2 regions of the Paenibacillus sp. KS-LC4 genome follow, and region 1 is predicted to be linked to the other one. Evidence: riboswitches for the same ligand, from Rfam matches in the RefSeq annotation. Region 1 holds a riboswitch; the other holds the start of a gene.

Region 1 (11,966 bases):
TTCCTTATAAAGAGGATGATCCAGCGCACCTGGATATTTCGAGAAGGTTACACCGATTTCGCGGTAGCTCCACATGCACGGCAGCAGCGCTGCTACAACCTCCGCGAGCGAGCCATTCGCTGCAACGTCAAGCATATATTTTGTATAGGCGACATTGCTTGGCGCCGGCTGCGTACCTTCAAGCTGCTCGCGCGTAACGCCAAAACGGTCGGCATACTGGCGGTGCAGCTCCATTTCCACATGCAGTGTGGAATGATACAGCCCGGCGAATTTGACCATTGTTGCCATATCGCGAGCTTTTATACTGCCGTAGGCGAACAGCTTCGCATAGTCGATTAAATAGACATAGTCCTGCTTGAGATAATAGATGAAGCGCTGCGGCTCCAGCGTTCCTTCACGCATTTCCACGAGAAACGGATGCTCGTGGCTTTTTTGCCATACTTTGCGGCTTGCTTCATATAATCTATCGCTAAATTTGCTCATCATAGCCTCCGGGCACCGAATGAAAAAGGGCTGCTGTGCTGCGTGAAAGGTTTGGCTTCCGCTCGCTGTTACTCCTTTAATTCTTGAATCTGACCAGCCATGGTCAAAATCAAGAATTAAATGCGAACGCTGCGCTTCTCCAGCTCAAACCTTTCGCTACGCTATTTCCTTTTTCATCCGGCATTTTATTTAAAAGAGAGTGATTCGCTAACTCTCATATGCTCAGCACGTCTATCTCAAAACGCTCACTTCAATACAACTGCTGCTTTAACGCTACTTTTAACGCTACTTTCAACGCTACGGTAAACATTACTCTCATTAATCCCATTTAATTCCGCTGACTGACGTTCCTCTAAATCCACGATGAGGTCGATTAGTCGATGATTTAGTGGATTTAGCCGCTTTGGTCGACGATTTGGTCGACGATTTAGTCGTATCAGCGGACAGGAAATTCGCTATTTCAGCTATTAGGCCACTTTAATCGTGTTTGCGGACAGGAAATCCGCTATAACGTGATCAATGAGGACTTTATATGCTTTTTGCTGCCCATAACTGCATCTGAGTCCGCAAACGAGGCAAAATCATTGATTTTCGCAAAATAACGGCTTCTCTGTCCGCTCGACAAACACTCGCTACTCGCACTCGCTACCCGCACTCGCTACTCGCACTCGCCACTCACACTCGCTACTCGCACTCGCTACCCGTACTCGCTACTCGCACTCGCACTCGCCACTCACACTCGCTACTCGCCACTCGCTACTCGGCACTCCCACTCGTCACTCACACTCGCTACTCGCACTTGCACTCGCCACTCACACTCGCTACTCGCACTCGCTACCCGCACTCGCTACTCGCACTCGCTACCCGCACTCGCTACTCGCACTCGCTACCCGCACTCGCTACTCGCACTCGCTACCCGCACTCGCTACCCGCACTCGCTACTCGCACCCGCTACCCGCACTCGCTACTCGCACCCGCTACCCGCACTCGCTACTCGCACTGGCACTCGCTACTCGCACCCGCTACCCGCACTCGCTACTCACACTCGGCACTCGCACTCGCTACTCGCACTCGCTACCCGCACTCGCTACTCGCACTCGGCACTCGGCACTCGCTACTCGGCACTCCCACTCGCTACTCACACTCGCCACTCGTTGATGCCTGAGCCTTGCTCGCCGCCCTCTGCTTCCTCTTTCGGACGGTTGCACCAGTCGGCGATGAAGCCCAGTATAACTTTTGTATAATAAATCAGCTCGTGGATGTCGACGCTCTCGTCCACCGCATGGGCATGCTCCAGCTGCCCTGGACCGTAAATGACCGTTGGGATGCCCTCCCTACCGATCCAACCTGCATCGGTGACGCTCGGGCTCATGCCAACCGCAGGCAGCACGCCAAGCACTTGCTGATGGCTTTGCTCCAGCGCCTTCAGCCCCGACCACTCGGGCTGTAGCTCCTGCGAAGGGAATATCTCGCCACGCTCCTCAATCATTGAGCGCCCTCCCCACCGAAAGGTTGGCGGATGCTTGCGCATCCAAGGATCACCCTGCGCCACGCCAAGCAAATGCTCTTCAATCTCCGAAGCAATCGCTTCATAATCTTCATTCGGGTAAAAATGAACCGTTATCCAAAGCGAGCAGCGATCTGCGATAAAAGCGGCATGACGCCCGCCCTCAATGACCGCAGGATTTATCGTATTTGCGCCGGGAGGAAAACCTTCATAAGATTTGCTTACCGCCCAGTGGCGCTCCAAATCTTGAAGCCCGGCGATCAGCTTGGTCATTTTTTCAATGGTGCTGGCGCCTTGAACGCCGCCTCCGGCATGGATCATGCGCGAACGCATGCCATCATGGAACGTCTCCGGGCTTTGCAAAGTGACCCAGCCCGTTATAACCCCGCCTTGCCCCTGAATCGCCAGCCCGCTCGTATCGGCGACGATGGCAAAATCCGCTTCACATCCACGCTCCATACATGCGCGAGTGCCTGCCTCGCCCGCTTCCTCGCCAATAACGGCTTGGAACAGTAAATCCCCTTTCAGCTCCACGCCCGCTTCGGTAAGCAGCTTACCTGCAAACAGCAATGCCGCAAGCCCGCCTTTCATATCGGCGGTTCCACGTCCATAAGCACGCCCATCCTCCAGCACCAGCTTGAACGGATCATGCTTCCAGCTCCCGCTGTCGCCCACCTCGGCGACATCCATATGCCCATTAAGCAGCAGGCTGCGATAGTGCTTGCTATCGGTGCCCCGTTTTACCGCTGTCACGTTCGGATCACCCGGGTAAACCTCCCATAGCTCCGTTGCAAAACCGCTCGCTTGCAGCTGCTTCTCCAAAAACTGCTGCGCTTCCAGCGTATTGCGAGCTGGAGGGCTGACGGTCGGATAGGCCACCAGCTCGGCTAGCAGCGCAAACAGCTCATCCTGCCGCTCGTCCACCTGATGCTGCAAGGCCTCAATCCACGCTTCTGTCATCTACTTTCTCCCCTTTCCTGAAGGAAAGCAATGCTCGCAGCTCATCCAAAATTTCGCCTTAGACAAGCTACTTTTTTAAGCGGAGAAATACAAAAAAACCATTCGAGAATACACGAATGGCTAGGTTTCGTCATGTTCTCTACGCCAGCATTACCTGGATCAGATTAACGGTCAGGAAAACAAGTTCCCTATCTCAGCCAGACTTTATCCAGCACCCGCATTTCGTATGAAATTAGTTTAACTATAACGGAATACTCAAGATTAGGCAACGGTTCTATCAAAAAGAGGGCTTTCTCCAAAGCAGCTTAACGCTGCTCTAGGGAAAACCCTCCATATGGTTGTCGCTGGCTGTCGTTGTCTGTTACACCATGATTTTGCACATTGCGTTCGTAAATTCAACCGGATCCTGAATTGGCAAGCCTTCAATGAGCAGCGCTTGGTTGTACAGCAGGTTCGTGTACAGGCCGAGCTTCTCTTCATCGCTGGCGAGAGCGGCTTTGAGCGACTGCAAAATCTCGTGGTTGACGTTGATTTCGAGCACCTTGTCCGCTTTTACGTTCTGGCTGTCTGGCATCGCTTGGAGAATTTTCTCCATCTCGATCGACACCTCGCCCTCGGAGGACAGACATACCGGATGCGATTTCAAGCGCTTGGAGGCGCGAACGCCCGAAACCTTGCCCGCGAGGATGCCCTGCATCTTCTCGAATAGCTCCTTGTTGTCAGTCGCTTCCTCTTCAGTCGGCGTCTCGCTAGGATCTGCTTCAATGCCAAGATCGCCGCTGGACACGGATTTAAACTCTTTATCCTTGTATTTCAAAATCACTTTAATCGCAAACTCGTCGATATCGTCCGTAAAGTACAAGATTTCATACCCTTTGTCCAATACCATTTCCGTCTGCGGCAGCTTCTCAATGCGGTCAATGGACGCACCCGAAGCGTAATAAATGTACTTCTGATCCTCCGGCATGCGCTCTACATACTCATCGAGCGATACGAGCTTCTTCTCCTTGGAGGAGCTGAACAGCAGCAGATCCTGCAGCGTATCCTTGTTAGCGCCGTAATCGTTGTACACGCCAAATTTCAGCTGTCTGCCGAAAGCTTTGTAGAACTTCTCATAGCTGTCGCGCTCGTCTTTAAGCAGGCTGATCAGCTGGCTTTTAATTTTGTTTTTGATGTTTTTGGCAATGAGACTCAGCTGGCGGTCATGCTGGAGCAGCTCGCGGGAAATGTTCAGCGACAAATCCTCGGAATCGACCATCCCTTTCACGAAGCCAAAATAATCCGGCAGCAGGTCGGAGCACTTGTCCATAATGAGTACGCCATTGGAGTACAGCTCAAGGCCCTTCTCAAATTCCTTCGTGTAATAATCGAATGGCGTATGCTCTGGAATATACAAAATCGCATTGTACACAACCGCGCCGTCCGCACTGATGTGGATATGCTTAAGCGGCTTGTCGAAGCCATAGCGCTTCTCCATATAGAAGTTGTCGTAGTCTTCCTGCGTCAACTCGTTTTTATTTTTGCGCCAGATCGGCACCATGCTGTTGATCGTCTGCTCTTCAGAATACTCTTCGAATTCACCCTCGCTGCCGTCCTTCGGACGTTGTCCAGTCACATCCATCTTGATCGGGTAGCGAATGAAATCGGAATATTTCTTGATGATCGCACGCAGGCGATATTGCTCCAAAAACTCGTCGTAGCTAACTTCTTCTGCATTGTCTTTGATTTTCAATACGATTTCGGTTCCAACGGTGTCCTTCGTAGCCGGTACAATCGTGTAGCCGTCTGCACCTTCGGACTTCCATTTGAATGCTTCCTCGCTGCCGAGGGCGCGGCTCGTTACGGTTACAACGTCCGCCACCATAAAGGCTGCATAGAAACCAACACCGAACTGGCCGATGATGTTATGGCCGTCCTTCGCTTCATTCTCGTTCTTGAAGGCAAGCGAGCCGCTCTTGGCAATAACGCCGAGATTGTTCTCCAGCTCCTCCTTGGTCATTCCGATACCTGTATCCGCAATGGTCAGCGTGCGCGCTTCTTGATCCGCCGTTACTTTAATATAATAATCCGCCTGATTAAATACCAATTGATCATCGGACAATGCTTTGTAGTAGATTTTATCAATTGCATCACTAGCATTAGAGATCAGCTCGCGTAAAAAGATTTCCTTCTGCGTATAGATGGAGTTAATCATCATTTCCAGCAATCGCTTCGATTCCGCTTTAAACTGTTTCTTGGCCACGAATAAATCTCCCTTCAATAATCATCATTTTAAGGCTGCGTAAGGCTAAGTCTAGTTTAGCACTCTTCACGACTGAGTGCTAATACTAATTTTTATATACCATATATGAATTTGTAATGTCAACTTATGGTTAGCATTCGCTGTCCCATTCGGCATAAAACTGCTCTAGATAAGACAGCATTTACGAATGCCGCCTTTCCCCTACCCATACGTCACCAGCTTGCAGCTTGTATAGCGTGTCTGCTTGTCCGCCCCATTGCTGCTTCTCCACATTATAAGCCCTGCTCTTGATCCGCTTAACCTCCCGCTCCGTCCGAAATCCTGATGCCAGATCATCGTCTAGCTCGGATTCATAATGAAACTCCGCATCTATATGCAGCAGCCAGGCAAAACGCTCCACGCCTTTAATTTTGTGCAGCAGCGAAAGCTTCGCTAGACGTTCGTCTGCGTTAGCCTGCATCATCGTATTCTGCTCAAATATATGATCATAATAATGAAGCTGCTCGCCAATCGCCGCAACCACCTGCGACGTTATGAAAGCCGGCTCAAACAGCCATATTTTCAAATAAAAAGCTTCGTTTCGCTGCTCCAATTGCTGATGCCACGCTTCATAAATATCCATTAGCGCAGCCAGCAGCAGCCGTGAAAACCAGATAGGCGGATTACGGCGAACGAGCCTATAGAATGGGTCGATCCAAAGCTTCACATAATCCCGTTGATATTGGGCGAGATATTCCATATCCAGCTGCATATGACACTGCTTCCACTTATCTATTCGCCGGACTCGGCGCTTCCAGCCTCTTATTTTTTGCTTATTCGACAACGCTTTTCCCATCCTGCTTCCAGCGCCCCTTCGCCCTATAAGTCATTCTATTATATCGTTTCTCCCCTTATTTGGAAGCCGATCTTATGCCGTTTTTACACAAATAGCTCTGTCCCTTGATCTGTCTTTAACAATCTATTTATATACTTAGAACGATTCTTCATACGATCTTAAAAAAAGGATAAAGGGGATTTGCAAGCTTATGAAAACGGTCAAGCAACTTGTTCAATTGATGTCAGTCGCAACAATGCTCGCTGCCGGTACAGGCGCTTTTGCTCCTGCCGCTCTCGCTGCTGATGCGCCTGCTGGCGATTATGTGAAGCTGCGACAGGCTATCGAAAATATGCAAGGCGAAGTAACCTGGAACGCTGCCAGCCGCAGTGCTGAAATTACGGTGAGCGGTTTAAAAGCATCGTTCCCGATCGGCTCTTCGTCCGCAACGATTAACGGTGCTGCCGCTCAAATTGGGAGCCCTTCCCTTTTAACGAAAAGCACGACCTATGTTTCCAAAAAAGCGTTGGACAGCCTGAAAGCACAGCTCGTCCAGCAGCAAAATAAAAGCGGCTTTGAGCTTGCCGCCTCCTTCCAAATGCCAAGCGAAAAAGCTGAAATCGCCGCTTCTACGCCAGACGGCAAACGCCTGCTCGTTACCGAAGCCGACAACGGCAGCATTTCCGTGCTTGATATTGCAGACATCAACAAAGTCAGCGTGCTGAAAACCGTCAGCTTCCACGACCTTTCTCCAGAGGCGGAAGTGACCAGCGTCACCGTATCCAAGGACGGTCGCTATGGGCTTGCGGTCATCCGCACGGGCGATGATGTGAACAAAGCAAACAAAGGACTGCTTGCTGTAGTCGATTTAGCTACCTACAAAACCGTAAAAACATATGAGCTTGGCATCGGCCCCGACTCCATTGCGCTTTCGCCAGACGGACTGAATGCTGTGATTGCGATTGAGGATGAGGAGCTGGATAAAGCTGCGGATGAGATTGACTTTGCGAATGCGAAGCGTCCTGGCAGCATTATGATCGTTTCATTTGCAGGCGGTGACCCGCTGAAGGGCGAGGTTGTGGACATAGCTACTCCTTTGGACGGAGTAGAGGGAGCCATTTATCCGCATGATCCGCAGCCCGAATACGTGGCAATCAGCCCGGACAGCGCAGCAGCAGCCGTCACGATGCAGGAAAACAACGCCATCGCGCTTGTCGATCTGAAGACGAAGAAGCTCATTCGGATTTTCTCGCTTGGTACAACGCAGCATAAAGCCGATCTGGCGGACGATGGGAATGTGCGGTTTACGGATGATTTGACCGCTCGTTATGAGCCGGATGGCATCGCTTTTTCGCCGGATGGCAAATATGTGCTGACCGCCAATGAAGGCGATTTGGGCAAAAATGAATTCAAGGACGGCGTGAAGGCCGGTGGCCGCAACATCGCCGTATGGGATTTAGAAGGCAAGCGGGTATACGACAGCGCGAACCTGATTGACGAGGCGACGGCGAAGGTCGGCTTGTATCCCGATGACCGCAGCCCGAACAAGGGCAGCGAGGTGGAAAATCTGACCGTCGCGACAGTTGACGGAACAGCGCTTGCGGCAGTAGCGTCGGAACGTGCGGATGCGATTTTATTTTTCGATGTCGCTAATGCTGCGAATCCCGTCTACCTCGGCTTGATTCCAACCGCTGGACAATCGCCGGAGGGCATTCACCGGGTACAAGGACGCAGCTTGTTCGTTAGCGCGGATGAGAGCACGGGAACGGTAAGCTTTTACGCGAAAAAATAAAGGGGCTGCACACTGCCCTTCGCATAGCGGGTGCAGCCCGCTTTAAATGAGAAAATCCCTTGAAGCACTTGCTTGTGCTCAGGGGATTTTTGACTTTTAACGATTTCCGGCTGATTTTCACGGCTTTGGATCATGGCTTGTCGTTTTACTTTGCTGCTTCCTGATACCAAAACAGCGCATAGTCATTCATGGTGGACGAGTGGCCAAGCTGACGCAGCATAGTCGAAACATTGCCCCTGTGATAGGTTCCGTGATTGACCAAATGCAGCACAATTTCCGCCAAGCTTGTTTGGCGTATTCCGGCGAATGGATTGTCAAGCAGAATCGTTTGCTCCAAATCAGCTTGGCCTCGGAACCATTCTCTGTATTGCTCCGATAACTGGGCAAACTCATTGGCGTATTCATCTACAGAACTCATAATTTTCGCATTTAGCAGCATACATGCTTGCAGCGCCTCTGGCATACCTGTACCTGTCAAAACCATATACCACATCTTATCAACCGCATAAATATGAGTAAGGGCATGGGCGATGGTGGGAAAGGAGCTGTTCACTTCTTGACTCAGCACGGAGGGCGGGAGCTCCTTGATTTTCCCAAGGATGGCTTGGCTCGCCCATGTGTGATATTCAAACATTTGTACCGGATAATTTGACATTCGTATATCGTCTCCTTTTTAATGATCATGAATTTGATTTTGTTACTGTTGATAGTATAAAAAAAGAAGTATGACAATAGTTCGTCATACTTCTTCATAAAGCTGGAGTGTGTTTTGAAGCTGTTCTTTTAGGACGCCTCGCAGTGCAAAAGGCTCGAGAACTTCGACGCCGCTGCCAAAGCTCAGCAGCATGCCCCAAAGCCATCGTGCTTCTAATGGTTTATAGACGGGAATACGCATCGTCATGCTTCCATCGTCATGAAATTGCTTATCAGCCTGGTGAAACTGATCCATCGCTTCCGCCAAAGCCTTCGGCCCTACTCGAATCACCACATCCTTCAACTGCTCGCTGCCTTCCTTGCCTATGAAGGCCGTCTCCTTCGGCTCCCTGTGATGAGGCTGAAAGTCTTCCTCTGTCAAAAGCAAATTCATCATCCGCGATAGTCGAAACTCCCGATAGTCCCGCCGTGTTCGGCAAAATCCATACACATACCAATTGCTATATTTGAAATGCAGCCACATTGGCTCTATATCACGGGTTGTACGTTCATTATTGACATTAATATATTCAAAGCGAACAATCTTTCGCTGCGTAATGCCCATGCGTAAATGACGAAGGGCGTCAGGCTCCATCCTGAGCGTTTCAAAGTCAACGGATAGACTCGGGGTCTGATGCTCGGGTGTGATGGTTTGCAGCCGTTCAATCGTTCCCTGAACACGCTCATCTTTAAACACGGTAGAGAAGCTTCTAAGCACGGTGATCAAGGAGGCGACATCGTAAGAACGGAGCAAGCTTTTATCCATTTTGTACCCGTCCATGATGCCATATCCGCCTTTACTCCCCTGCTGCGATATGATCGGGAAGCCCGCAGCACATAGGACATCCATATCCCGATAAATCGTTCTTTGAGAAACTTTGAACTCTTCAGCTAGCACGGAGGCAGACAAAATCTCGTGGTTAAGCAGCTTGTAGATCATAGAGATCAAACGCTCCAATTTCATATATATCCCCGCCTGTTATGCCATTTCGTTGTTCACGCTTATCATTTCTTCCCATTTTCCAAAAAATGGTCTACCGCTGCCTGCTCAATTGCCAGTCCTTTCGTGTAACGCTCCAAAAATAAGGCAAAGCCCTCCACATCTGTGCTGTCAGGATGAATCTCTTGCCCTTCTGCATCCTTGAACACCTTAGCAGTAAGGTAATCCGCCAAGCCCTCATTCTGCTCCTTATTCACCATATAGGCTGCTAGAACCGCCATTCCCCATGCGCCGCCCTCACCAGCCGTAGACATGACCGACACAGGAACATTCAGTGCTGCGGCACACATTTTTTGACCGACTAGCGGCGTTTTGAACAAGCCGCCATGCGCCAAAATATGATCAACCGTTATATGCTCCTTCTGTGTCAAAATATCCATTCCTAGCCTTAGGGCAGCAAACGCGGTAAACAAATGTACTCTCATAAAATTAGCCAAATTAAAGCGGCTTTCTGGAGAACGAACGAACAGCGGGCGACCTTCTGCAAACCCGGTAATGTTCTCGCCTGAATAGTAGCCGTAGCTCAGCAAGCCTCCGCCATCAGCGTCTGCTTCCAGCGCTTTGCCCAACAGGACGCTGAATAATTGGTTCATATCGGGCTTTTGCCCCATTGCCTCATAAAATTCACGGAACAGGCCGAGCCATGCATTAATATCGCTGGAGCAGTTGTTGGCAAGAACCATGCCGACAGGACTGCCATCAGGTGTAGTCACGATATCAATCTCGGGGTACACCGTGGATAAATCCTTCTCTAGTACAATCATGGCAAAAATCGACGTCCCTACGGAGATGTTGCCGGTACGCTTTTTAACACTATTCGTAGCGACCATGCCTGTTCCGGCATCGCCTTCTGGCGGACATAGCGGAATACCTGCTTGCAGGCTGCCTGATGGATCTAATAGTCTTGCTCCAGCTCCACTTAGATATCCAGCGTGTTCACCTGCCGTATGAACCTTAGGTAAAATATCTTGAAGCTTCCAAGGGTAATCTTTATCGGCAATTAAATCGGCAAACTGCTTCATCATAGCTTCATTATATTGCTTTGCAGATTCATCAATTGGGAACATACCAGAGGCATCTCCGATACCAATAGCCTTGCTGCCAGTCAACAGCCAGTGCACATAACCCGACAAAGTCGTCATATAGGCTAGATTAGTGACATGCTCCTCCTCGTTCAAAATCGCTTGATACAAATGTGCGATGCTCCAGCGCTGCGGAATTTTAAACTGGAATTTCTCGGTTAGCTCCGATGCAGCTGCACCCGTTGTCGCATTGCGCCATGTACGAAACGGAACCAATAGCTCCCCTGCGTGATCGAGTGCAATATAGCCCTGCATCATGGCAGAGCATCCGATTGATCCGATTTTTTGCAGGGTTACGCCGTAGTGATTTTCAACCTCTTGCTTTAATTGGCGATAGGTTTCTTGCAGCCCGTTAATCATTTCGTTGAGATCGTAGGTCCAATAACCGTCGATCAATTGATTTTCCCACTCATAGCTGCTGGAACCGATGGTTTGAAAATGGCAATCAACCAATACCGCCTTGATTCGTGTAGAGCCAAATTCGATGCCAAGCGAGGTTTCCCCCCTGACTATCGCTTGTTTAATTTGTTGATTCATAATGGCGTTGCTCCTCTCTGAATTTAAAATGGAACCGAATATAGGATGGATGACAGTAGCAGAAACAGCCCTGAGCTTGTCTTGTTATGGCTTCCAAATTCGCTTGAAGCTGGACGCCTCATCAGTGAAGGATAGCTCGTAAATGTCGGGATTAGAAAGCGCTTCCCATTCATGAAATCCGACTGCCTGATCCAGATGCTTGAGCAGCAGCGAAATGAGGTTGCCATGTGAGACGATTACGGTATTTTTCCAGCCGCTGTTCAGTGCCTCATTCATGACTTGAACGGCACGGCTGGTAGCGGTATGGCTCGACTCCCCGCCCTCATAGCATAAATCCATTTCCTCATAGGTACGGCGAAGCATTTCGCGCCAGTTGGGATGATTTTGCCCCGATAAAATGCGCTCGGTTAACCGCTCATCCCGCTTAATGGGCAGGCCAGTGGCGTCAGCTAATGGAGAAATCGTTCGGTAAGCTCGCTCATAGGGGCTCGATATGATTCCGTCTATCCGCTTGTTCGCCAAAAATACAGCTAATTGCTGCGCTTGCTCTATCCCCGCTTCGGTTAATGGAGCGTCAGGCTCCTGGCCCTCTGCTTGGCAATGACGGACGAGATATATCGTGCTCATGCGCTCACGATCCTTTTTTGGGAAATTATATAGGCTCTCTTAACTATTGGCTGGGCAGCTCGCCTAATCCTTCAATTTCTACATCGACAGCGGAAATAATGAAAGCTTCTAGTGAATCCAGCAGCACTCTGAGCTCAAAGCCCCCGTCAATCGTGTAGATTTCATCGTACAGCCACCATGTATTTTCAGGAAGATTCGGAAGCTCCAGTTGCTTGACTCCGTGAAACGT
Region 2 (11,966 bases), 3.0 Mb from region 1:
GTCTCAGACAGCCCAAAGCCCTGCCAGCCCGACTTGTACAGCGCAGAAGTAATATTGACAATAGTCGCTACGCTGATCCAGCCGAGATAAAGGCTAAATGGCAGATTTACGAAAAAACGTTCGCCAGTCGTTGCCGTCTGCCAGCCGGGCGTTCTGACGCGCGTATAAATGGCGATCAGCGTGATGAGCAGTGCAAGCATTATAAATACGCTGGCATACACCTTCTCGTACTGCCAGGCAAAAATCCAAGCCGCATTGAACAGGCAGCTTACAAAAAACAGTATGCCAATTTGTGCGGGCAGTTTGCTTGCTCTGCCTGAGGGCAGAAAGGAGTAGATAACAAATCCGGCAAGCAGCAAATAAATGAGGCTCCATATGGAGAAGGCATAGCCAGCGGGCATGAACAGAATGGGATATTGCGCCGCAAGCTGGGCCGTCGTTTTGCCTCCAAGGGGCAAGGTGACGGCAAGTGCATTGACGACAATTACGATCAGCAGTCCGAAAGCGTTTAACCAGCGATAGGCTCTATTCATTTTATTTTTCTCCTCTCCTCGTGCATCTCTTATTGTCTATTCACCTGTTCAAGCATTTATTTCACGTTTTCTCGTTTATTTCTTATACAAAATGCTTAAGCTTCATGTAGGATAGCACAAAAGAGAAGGGGGATGTAAATGACCATCACGATTATCATTACACTGATTTTTGCGGCCTGCTCTCTGATCGCAGGATGGCTGGGCTCCCGCAGCCCCAAGACGCAACTTGTAATGGATACACTCGCTGCCATTTTGCTGTTTACGACGTTTATTTCCATTGCTTCTGCTGTAGCGAGAACGATGCTGCGCGACACGGTTTTTATGACGGAAATTCATGCGGTGCTGCTTAATCCAGTCTTTATAATCGGAGGGGCTTATTTGGCAATTTATGCGACTGCGCGAATGGCTATGAATGTATTTCGACCGACCGCCTAGACCTCAGCTAGTGGCAATTTGCGCGAATGGTGCGTATGCTATCGCAAATATGGCCATTTTAATGCGCAAGGAGGCAGTTGCACGAAATGACGCTTGCCAAAGTGGCGTTTGTTACACCAGGGTCATTTCCGATCCCATCCGCGAAAAGCAGCTCGGTCGAGCGGGTAGTCGAAAAGTTCGTTCCACTTCTTAAAAATCGCATCCATCCCCGCATTTACGGACGGACGGCTAAAGGTCTTAAGGGCAATGGGCAAGTGGGTGGCGTTGCCTGCATCAGATTTCCAGCTGTGAATAAAGCCAGCTATATCGCAGCTGTAGGCCGTTCTCTAGTTGCTTATAAGCCTCATGTTATTCAAGTGGAGAACCGTCCCCATCATGTGCTTACTCTGAAGAAAAAGCTGCCGGCTGCCCGAATTTGGCTGAGCCTGCATTCCTCTACTTTTCTCAGCCCCGGGCACATATCGCCGGCAAGGCTGCACCAAAGTCTGCAAGCGGCTGATCGTATTATTGTAAATAGCGAATTTCTGCGCCGTGTCGTTGCGACGAGGGCGCCTGAATCGGCAGCGAAAATAAGAGTCGTCTATCCCGGCGTAGAGACGGAGCTTTTTCCGTCGCGGTTTACCGAGGAAGGACGACAGAAGCGGCAGCGGCAGCGGCAGTTGAAAAAGCTGGAGGGCCGCGAGGTCGTTATTTTTCTCGGCAGACTCATTCCGCTTAAGGGCGTTCACCATCTGCTGCATATTATGCCTGAGCTGGTAAAAAAACATCCCAATATGCTTGCCGTCATCGTCGGCAGTCCGTTCTACGGCTCGCATCGCTCGACTGCTTATTCCCGCAAGCTCCAGCAGCTCGGCCGCGCTTATCCGAACCATGTGCGCTTCGTTCCATATGTGCCTTATACCGAAGTGCCAGACTGGTTTTTAGCCGCCGATATGGCGATCGTGCCTTCGGGTCAGCGAGAGGCATTCGGTCTTGTCAATGTTGAAGCGATGGCGACCGGTCTTCCCGTAGTGGCGACTCGGGCGGGAGGCATGAAGGAAATTGTGCGCGACGGCGTCACCGGCTATTTGATATCGCAGCAAAACCTGGAAAGTGAGCTAAAAGCCAGACTCCATGCTCTGCTCTCAAGCTCCGAGCTTAGGGCTAGCATGGGGAAGAAGAGCCGTGAGCGGGTGGAGCGGAATTTTACTTGGCAGCATACGGGCCGCAGCTGGATGAATGTGCTGAATGAACGAAAACTGTTCGATTCGCATTGACAACCAGTATATGGAAGCGATATAGTCTAACAAGGAAATCCACTAGGGGCGCCTTCATGGCTGAGATAAAGCGAGTGAGCTTTGGTCCCTTTGAACCTGATCTGGGTTATGCCAGCGTAGGAAAGTGGGAAAGTGAGTTCATCGCGAGCAGCTTCTTTTTGCTTTTTTAGCAAAGGGGGAGCTCTGCCATTCGCGTATGTTTGCACATTCTGCCGCTTCTTCGCCGGAGCGGTTTTTTTGCTGCCCTCTGGCTGAAAAAGCACGCAAGCGGAGCGCCTTTTGGCGTCCTCGTTTGTGGGGCGTCGTCATTTTGCCTAATGGAGTGGAAGCAAAGGAACAGGCGCAAAGCGCTGCATTTTCCAACTGAATCTATGTGTAAGGGCCTCCTGGTGGAATTTCATAATGCCATAGGAGGTTTTTTTGCATATGACGATATTTATGAATCCGCTGCCGGGCAGCAGCAAGGTGTACGAATCGGCGGCAAGACTGGATATTTGGGTGCCCATGCGCGAAATTGAGCTGGAGGCAAGCACAGGCAGAAATGGTGAAAAAATACCGAATGCGCCGATCCGTGTGTATGACGCAAGCGGGCCGTATACGGATACCGCTTATGAGGCGGATGTTTATAAAGGGCTGCCGCATGTAAGGGGAAACTGGATCCAAGGGCGAGGAGATGTGGAGCGGTATGACGGACGCGCGATAAGGCCGGAGGATAACGGCTTCATGACAGCGGAGAAGGCGAGCGAGCGCGGAGCGGAGCTTTTTCCAATAACGACGCAGCCGCTGCGGGCGGCAAAAGGACATAACGTCACCCAGCTTCATTATGCGCGCCGAGGAATCATTACGCATGAGATGGAGTTTATTGCGATAAGAGAGGGGATGGACCCCGAATTTGTCCGCTCGGAGGTTGCGCTTGGGCGTGCGATCATACCCGCCAATATTAATCATCCCGAAATCGAGCCCATGATTATTGGACGGTCATTTCATGTAAAAATTAATGCGAATATTGGTAATTCCGCAGTGGCTTCTTCTATTGAGGAGGAGGTGGAGAAGATGACATGGGCGACGCGCTGGGGCGCGGATACGATTATGGATTTGTCCACAGGGAAAAATATTCATACAACGCGCGAATGGATTATTCGCAATTCCCCGGTTCCGGTTGGCACCGTGCCGATTTATCAGGCGCTGGAGAAGGTGAATGGCAAAGCGGAGGAGCTGTGCTGGGAGGTGTTCCGCGATACGCTCATCGAGCAGGCGGAGCAGGGGGTTGATTATTTTACAATCCATGCAGGCGTATTGCTTCGCTACATTCCGCTCACAGCCAAGCGGGTAACGGGCATCGTATCGCGTGGCGGCTCGATTATGGCGGCATGGTGTCTGGCCCACCATCAGGAAAATTTTTTATATACGCATTTTGAGGAAATTTGCGAAATAATGAAGGCTTACGATGTAGCGTTCTCGCTCGGTGATGGCCTGCGTCCGGGCTCGATAGCAGATGCCAACGATGCTGCGCAGTTTGCCGAGCTGGATACTCTGGGCGAGCTGACGAAAATCGCCTGGAAGCATGACGTGCAGGTGATGGTCGAAGGGCCGGGTCATGTGCCTATGCATCTGATTAAAGAAAATATGGACCGCCAGCTGGCGGTATGCGAGGAAGCGCCCTTCTATACGCTCGGGCCGCTGACAACGGACATTGCACCTGGCTATGACCATATTACATCGGCTATTGGCGCAGCTATGATTGGCTGGTTCGGCACCGCGATGCTCTGTTATGTGACGCCTAAGGAGCATCTTGGACTCCCGAACAAGGAGGATGTGAAGGAGGGGGTCATCACGTATAAAATAGCGGCTCATGCTGCCGATCTGGCGAAGGGTCATCCCCGCGCACGCCTTCGGGATGATGCACTTTCGAAGGCTCGCTTCGAGTTCCGCTGGCGCGACCAGTTCCATTTGTCGCTCGACCCTGAGCGCGCCATGGCGTATCACGATGAGACGCTGCCTGCGGAGGCTGCTAAGTCGGCCCATTTTTGCTCGATGTGCGGTCCGAAGTTTTGCAGCATGCGCATTACACAGGACATTAGGGATTACGCCGAGCAAAACGGGCTTGAGACGGAGGAGGCCATTGAGGCGGGCATGAAGGAGAGGGCCAAGTCGTTCAAGGAATCGGGAAGTCAGCTATATATGAGCGAAACTTAAAATGCTTTTGGATTAGGCGAACCGTTCCCCAAGCTGCTTCACCTTGGCAAGCCAGCCTTGTCTTTTGGCAGGTGACGATTTTCTGACCTCATATAACGTAGTGAAGCGAACAGATTTGATGCCGCAAAATTGCAGAATGTTGATTTTCATCATTTTATGGCCGGCTGCCCCTTGGAATATATGATAATACCAGCCTGGTGAGTCCATCGTGACGATGATCCGGGCTGTTTTTCCTTTGAGCAACTGCTCGGGAAGCGCCTTTCCTTTCACATATTTGTAAGCAAAGCCGGGCAGGAAGACGCGGTCAATAAAGCCTTTAAGCAAAGCAGGAGGCCCGCCCCACCATGTAGGATATACAAAAACAAGATGATCAGCCCATTTGATATGCGCCTGCGCCTCCTGCAAATCCTTCTCCAGCGGTGCTAGGTTGCTATAGCCACCGGTTAGGACGGGATTGAAATCGAGCTTGGACAAATGAATAGTACGAACCTCGGCGCCAGCGGCGCCCTCAGCATAAGCGGCAGCCAGCGCCTCGCCGTAGCTTCCTTCAGCGGGATTGCTTTGAATAATTAAAATTTTGTTCATCGTTTTGAAACACTCCTTTAGTTTTAGTTAATGAACACTAACCAATAAGTCAAAAAGAAAAGGTCACGAATGACCGATTAAAGCGAATAGATGCCGTTTGATCTGTTCTGCGTCCGGCGCAAGCTGGGAGGGGAGATCGCCATGCATGCTGGATACCGCAAGCTGGGTTATAATGCCAATCACCATGACAGCCGACAGACGGGCATTTTGCTCTGGAAGCTCGCCGCGCTCCATGCCTTGCTCGATAAAATCTATTAACGCATCAAGCGGCTGTCTAAGCTGCCCTTCCATCCTTGCTGTATAAAACAGCTCATGCTGCTGGGAAAGAAGCAGCAATCCGTACTGGTCCTCATCGTGCATGTGCAGCACTTCATCGACTAATTGCCGAAAACGGCTAGCGCTGCTTCCGTCCTTCTGCACATAATAATCAATTAAAGCGGTATAACTGGCACAATCCTGCTCAAAAATTTCCAAGGCAACGGCGTCCTTGCTTTTAAAATGCTTGTAGATCGCTGCATCCGTAACTCCGGCAGCCTGACCGATTTCTTTGACGGAAACGCCGTCAACACCCTTCGTAGCAAACAGGAGCATCGCCGCCTGCATAATATCCTTTTTTTTACTATCGGCATGTAATTTTTTGTTCATGCTTGTATTGTAAGTGAACACTAACTAAAATGCAAGAGGCCATACATTTTTATTTCACCCTCGTAACGGCAGCTTTACCGATAGAGGATGGCTACAGCCGATTACGCTTGTATAAACAAACAAACTTTGGTATATTTGAAAACGAGAATCGTTATCATGATACCATTTGGTTTGGTGTGAAGGGAAAGGTAGCTGCATCATGTCGTTGAAACAGGAGCAAAAACAGGAATTAAAGCAGATGAGGCAGCGATCGAGGCCGCTAGTAGCGACTATCATTCTTATCGTTGGCACAGCTGCTGTATTATTTGGCCTTGCTTTATCTATTTCAGTCGGAGCGGCTAAAATTAGCTTATCCACGGTCTGGACTGCTGTTTTTAATTTCAATCCGGATATTACCCAGCATCAGATTATTCAAGAGCTGAGAATGCCAAGGGCGCTTGCCGCTGCACTTATAGGGGCGGCCTTCGCGGTGTCAGGCTCCGTTATGCAGGGGATGACCCGAAATCCGCTGGCCGATCCGAGCTTGCTCGGGCTTAATGCGGGCGCAGGCTTTGCATTGGCGCTGTGCTTTGCTTTTTTTCGCGGCATGTCGCATTTGGAAATAATGATTATTTGTTTCATTGGAGCGGCGCTTGCCGCAGGCATCGTCTACGGTATCGGCTCGCTCGCCAAGGGCGGCTTGACGCCTGTTAGGCTGACGCTTGCAGGAGCAGCTATTAGTACATTGTTCGTAAGCTTGTCGGAAGGGATTCAAATTCACTTTAAAATTGGACAGGACATTGCCTTCTGGTTTGCAGGAGGCATTGCCAATACAAAATGGTCGCAGATTGGTATTGTTGCGCCTTGGATTATCGGCGGCATCCTGGTAGCCATTGCGATTTCACGCTCAATATCCTTGCTTAGTCTAGGCGATGATGTTGCGGTGTCCCTTGGTCAGCGTACGAAGCTGACGAAGACGATCGGCATTATCGTTACGCTTATTTTGGCTGGTGCATCGGTATCCGTTGTCGGAGCGGTAGGCTTTATTGGATTAATTATTCCCCATTTAGCACGCTATTTGGTAGGTGTGGATTACCGCTGGATTATACCTTGCTCCGCCGTGCTTGGCGCGCTTCTGCTCATTGTAGCAGATATTGTAGCGCGTACGATTAATAGCCCTTATGAGACCCCGGTCGGTGCTCTTATTGCGATTATTGGCGTTCCCTTCTTCCTTTATCTTGCGGTTAAGCAAAGGGGGAACTTATAGCTATGAGCACTGCTAATTTAATTCCAAAAAGCGAACAGCTTAGAACAAGGCGAGCGATAATCGTCATGTCCATCATGGGTGCTCTTATTATTACAGCTTTTGTCATTAGTATGAATACAGGTTATATTAAGCTTTCTCCATTTGATGTATTAAAGACGTTATTCGGGTACGGAACGGAGAAGCAGGAGCTCATTTTATTTGATTTTCGGCTGCCTCGAATCGTTATTGCTGTATTGATTGGTGCGGGCTTTGCCGTTTCCGGCTGTGTCATGCAAGGGTTGTTCCGCAATCCGCTAGCTGATCCGGGCTTGCTGGGCATTAATGCTGGAGCAGGATTGATGGTTATTTTGTACATTTCCTTTTTTCGTGACAATCAAATGGCATCGCCCTATTTTATGCCGATGCTGGCATTCGGCGGGGCTGCGCTTACTGCCTTGATGATCTATATGTTATCTTATAAACGTTATCATGGATTGCTGCCTACGCGGATGATTTTGGTCGGGGTTGCGGTGCAGTCCGGAATTAGTGCGCTTATGATTGTGCTTAGCCTTGCGCTTGATCCGAATGACTATCAGCTCGTTCAGGTTTGGCTTGCAGGAAATATTTATGGGACAAACTGGAAGTTTGTACTTGCAGCTCTCCCATGGATCATCATTTTGATTCCATACGTGATGTACAAATCTCGTACAATGAACGTTTTGAATCTTGGTGAGCAAATGGCAACGGGACTCGGTTCGCCGGTTGAGAAGGATCGGATGAAGCTGCTTGCAGCAGCGGTAGGTTTGGCTGCGACATGCGTGGCCGTTGGCGGCGGTATTTCCTTTGTTGGGCTGATTGGTCCGCATTTGGCTCGTCGTCTTGTTGGACCGACGCATCAAATACTCGTTCCAGCTTCCGCGATGGCAGGAGCCTTGCTCGTCATTGTGTCCGATACGCTGGCCCGCTGGGCGTTCCAGCCTTCGGAAATTCCGACAGGTATCGTAATCGCCGTCATTGGCGCTCCGTATTTCCTTTATTTGCTGTCCCGCTCCAAATAGGCTGTGACAGCGTCATTTATTATTGTTTTATGAGGTTTTTCGAAGCGCTTTGCGCTATCGGAAGACCTTTTTTTTGTATAAAAGTAAAAATGGATTACCGCGGGAGGGTGGCGCATCCTATTGTGCTGATGGGCTCCCGCCTGTCAGCTTCGCAAGATCAAGTAACGAGCCCATAGGTTTGTGCATATATTGCCTAAGACAAATCAGGTGGAAGAAGGAGAGGGCAATGGCGAAAAGCAGAAAAGCAGGAAGCTCGAGAAGAAAAAGGCCGCTTTTTTACGTTGATAATCCGAATGCTTCTGAATTGAAATGGCTCGATGATTTAAATAGCAAAAAGGCACAAGCGCAAGCTCAAGTGGCCCAGAAGCAGGCTGAAGCAAAGCAGCAGGCGGAAGCTGGGCAGTCGAAGGAGGTTCGCATTAATGCGATTTCGGCTCCGGAAGCGCCGTTCAGGGATACATCCCGCATTGAGCAGCCACAAGCTGAAAAAGCGCAGCAGCTGACAGACGAGGGTACGGAAGAAATGCAAAGTATTCCAATGGATGGACAGCAAGAAAGCTTGCCTTCGCAAACCTTGGAGCAAGAAACGCCCCCCAAGGGTGTGCAGGGAGGAACGCCGCCAAGCGTCCAACGCGTCCAGCAGCCAATTGAGCTTGCAATCGTCATTGAAGATGAAGATGAAGAAGACGCCGAACCGAGCTATGAGGAGAAGCTGGCGCTCGCAGCCGAGAGGCAAAATCCTGAGCTTGGCGGGCCGAAGCCGTTTATTTATACCGACGATTTAGTGGATGGTTCGGTAACGAGTGACAAAATTGCACCAGCCTCTATTAATTCTACGAAACTATGTGCGGGCAGCGTAGGGGCCGAAGCCGTTCAGGATTATGCGATTGGAGCGATTCATATCGCTAAGGGAGCTGTGTCCGGCAGCAAAATCGCACCAGATTCAATAATAGCTGAGCATCTGGCAAACAATGCTATTGCGGGAAATAAGCTGGCAGATGGCTCCGTTACGGGAGAGAAGCTGCAAAATAACAGCGTTACTTCCGAGAAGCTCGCTGATCGTACGATCGGCTCCGACAAATTCGCCGACGAATCAATTGAAGCGAGGCATTTGAAACGGCAATTTTTAACGGAGGAATTGCTAGGGCAGCAGTCTGTTACTTCTAGCAAAATCAAAAGCGGAGCCATCCGTCCGGAGCACCTTTCGAATGATGCAGTAAACAATTCCAAGCTGGCAGATGGAGCTGTAACCCGCTCCAAGCTGCGCGATGGCGCTGTGAATACGGAGAAGCTTGCTGCAGGGTCCATCGAATCCATCCACATTAAACCTGGCGTGTTGCTCGCCGAGCATGTTGCTGTCGGCGTCCTATTGGGAAAGCATTTGGCCCCAGGCGAAATAAGCGCCCAGCATCTGGCAGTCGGCGCGGTCGGCGCAAGGGAGTTGCAGCCCAGCGCCGTAGACTCCGAGCGTCTAGCAAGCGGAGCGGTGTCCACCGCACATCTGCAGGCAGGGGCCGTTCTGGGGCCGCATATCTCACCGCGCCAAATCGAAAGCGGGCATCTCGTTGATCAAGCGGTAACAGCCTCCAAGCTGATGGATCAGTCTGTATCGACGATCAAGCTGGTTGATCATGCGGTTACCGTTTCCAAGCTTTCGGAGCAAAGTGTAACCGCAGCGAAGCTCGCTGACGATGCGGTGCAAGCACGTCATTTGAGCCGCCTCAGCATATCTGCTGAGAAAATAGCGGACGGACAAATACACAATCGTCATTTGGCGGTCAATACCGTGTCCGGTGCCCAACTGCGGGAAGAGGCAGTTGGTACGGAGCATTTGCGCAGCAGCTCCGTCACCGATGAGAAAATTGCGCCGGGAGCAATTCGAGTGCAGCATTTGACGGATGCGGCTGTGGGCAGCAGACAGCTTGCTCAGCAAAGCGTTACCTCTACGAAGCTTGCCGCAGGAGCCGTATCTGCTGCACATCTTGCAGATCATTCGGTCGATACGAGACAATTGCGTGATGAAGCGATTACGTTTCACAAAATCGCGCCAGAAGCGCTGCGGGCATACCATTTTTCAAATGGAGCTGTGACGGGTGAGGCTTTGTCGGCTGAAGCGATAGCTGCCAATCATTTGCAGCCGCAGATTATTCATGAGAAGCATGTAGCCGATGATGCGGTTACAACTCGAATACTCCATGATGGCGCCGTGACGAGCGCAAAGCTTGCTTATGAAGCTGTGACAGAAAGATATATTGCCTCTGGCGTTGTGTCTTCCCATCATTTAGCAGATCATAGCATTAATTCACTTAAGCTTTCACCAGAAGCGGTGACCTCGGATAAGCTGGCCGATTACAGTGTAACGGCAGCAAAGCTTGCTGAAGCCAGCGTGACGGGAACGAAGCTTGCCCCAGGAACGGTGCAAGGCGAGCATATTGCTCCGGCGGCTATTGAAGGTAAGCACATTCAGATAGGCTCGCTTGCCAAGGAGCATCTCCAAAACGGGCTTATTGCGGCCTCTCATTTGCAGCCGGGAGCGGTTGGCAGTGAACAGCTTGCTGACTTGGCGATTCACTCGGCGAAATTGGCGCTTGATGCTGTGAAGTCGAAGCATATTGCGGGTGAAGCGATTCACAGCCGTCATTTATCCAATGGCTCCGTGCTTGGCATTCATGTGCAGGAAGGCAGCATCCGCGATGTACATTTAGCGGAAGGAGCTGTGACGGCGGCTAATTTGGCCGAAGCGAGCGTTGAAGGCAGGCATATTCAGGAGGCGGCAATCGGTAGTGCAGCGCTTCAGCCGCGTATTATCGGTACGGAGCATTTGCAAAGCCAAGCCGTAACCGCTGAACAGCTGGCCCCGCTTTCTGTAGGAGAAAAGCATATTCAGCTGTACTGCATCGGCGAGGGACATTTAGCAATAAACAGCGTTGCCAGCGCTAATTTGCAGGATGGCAGTGTGACAGAGGTGAAGCTTGGAAAGGATTCTGTGTCTGGCGAGCATTTGCAGCTGGAGACGATAGCCGGCAAGCATCTTCGGGCCGAAACGGTGCAGGGCTATCATATTCGTAAAAACTCGCTGTCTTTAGCGCATCTCGCGGCCGATGTTATTACGGTTGATCGCGCTGAGGATGAGAGCATTTTTGGAAGCAAGCTGAAAAATGGCTCGATTCGTGTCGAGAAGCTGGCAGATGGCAGCGTCACGACGGAAAAGCTGGGCGAAGCGAGTGTAACGAGGGCGAAGCTGGCCTATGCGAGCGTAGGAAGTGAAGCGCTGGCGGAAGGAGCCGTGATTGCGGAGCATTTGACGGCAGAGAGCGTAACGAGCGAAAAGCTGGCGAATAGCAGCATCACGACGGAAAAGCTGGGCGAAGCGAGTGTAACGAGGGCGAAGCTGGCCTATGCGAGCGTAGGAAGCGAGGCGCTGGCGGAAGGAGCCGTTGTTGCGGAGCATTTGACGGCAGAAAGCGTAACGAGTGAGAAGCTGGCAAATAGCAGCATCACGACGGAAAAGCTGGGCGAAGCGAGTGTAACGAGTGCGAAGCTGGCCTATGCGAGCGTAGGAAGCGAGGCGCTGGCGGAAGGAGCCGTTGTTGCGGAGCATTTGACGGCAGAAAGCGTAACGAGTGAGAAGCTGGCGAATAGCAGCGTCACGACGGAAAAGCTGGGCGAAGCGAGTGTAACGAGGGCGAAGCTGGCCTATGCGAGCGTAGGAAGCGAGGCGCTGGCGGAAGGAGCCGTTGTTGCGGAGCATTTGACGGCAGAAAGCGTAACGAGTGAGAAGCTGGCGAATAGCAGCATCACGACGGAAAAGCTGAGAGAAGCGAGTGTAACGAGGGCGAAGCTGGCCTATGCGAGCGTAGGAAGCGAGGCGCTGGCGGAAGGAGCCGTAATAGCGGAGCATCTGACGGCCGAGAGCGTAACGAGCGAAAAGCTGGCAAATAGCAGCATCACGACGGAAAAGCTGGGCGCAGCGAGTGTGACGAGGGCGAAGCTGGCTTTTGCGAGCGTAGGAAGCGAAGCGCTGGCGGAAGGA

Evidence for each region. Region 1 has a riboswitch for thiamine pyrophosphate ahead of V5J77_RS05020 (acetylornithine deacetylase). Riboswitches for the same ligand answer to the same signal wherever they lie in the genome.
Region 2: it holds a riboswitch for thiamine pyrophosphate, as region 1 does, so the genes downstream of both, thiC (phosphomethylpyrimidine synthase ThiC) here and V5J77_RS05020 (acetylornithine deacetylase) in region 1, are expected to answer to the same signal.

The regions. Positions count from the first base shown of each region.
Region 1 covers NZ_CP145905.1:1,173,012-1,184,977, reverse strand. Annotated here, with positions in the region: gene tenA (thiaminase II) at 1-483, opposite strand, end outside; gene V5J77_RS05020 (acetylornithine deacetylase) at 1,622-2,950, opposite strand; TPP riboswitch at 3,068-3,179, opposite strand; gene htpG (molecular chaperone HtpG) at 3,312-5,192, opposite strand; gene V5J77_RS05010 (hypothetical protein) at 5,374-6,015, opposite strand; gene V5J77_RS05005 (stalk domain-containing protein) at 6,218-7,798, shown strand; gene V5J77_RS05000 (DinB family protein) at 7,944-8,453, opposite strand; gene V5J77_RS04995 (YafY family protein) at 8,538-9,455, opposite strand; gene V5J77_RS04990 (FGGY-family carbohydrate kinase) at 9,497-11,110, opposite strand; gene V5J77_RS04985 (histidine phosphatase family protein) at 11,195-11,737, opposite strand; gene V5J77_RS04980 (DUF4085 family protein) at 11,781-11,966, opposite strand, start outside.
Region 2 covers NZ_CP145905.1:4,387,253-4,399,218, reverse strand. Annotated here, with positions in the region: gene V5J77_RS18535 (tryptophan-rich sensory protein) at 1-533, opposite strand, end outside; gene V5J77_RS18530 (hypothetical protein) at 672-968, shown strand; gene V5J77_RS18525 (glycosyltransferase family 4 protein) at 1,055-2,224, shown strand; TPP riboswitch at 2,259-2,364, shown strand; gene thiC (phosphomethylpyrimidine synthase ThiC) at 2,651-4,420, shown strand; gene V5J77_RS18515 (NAD(P)H-dependent oxidoreductase) at 4,433-5,005, opposite strand; gene V5J77_RS18510 (TetR/AcrR family transcriptional regulator) at 5,069-5,650, opposite strand; gene V5J77_RS18505 (iron ABC transporter permease) at 5,850-6,896, shown strand; gene V5J77_RS18500 (iron ABC transporter permease) at 6,899-7,933, shown strand; gene V5J77_RS18495 (WIAG-tail domain) at 8,160-11,966, shown strand, end outside.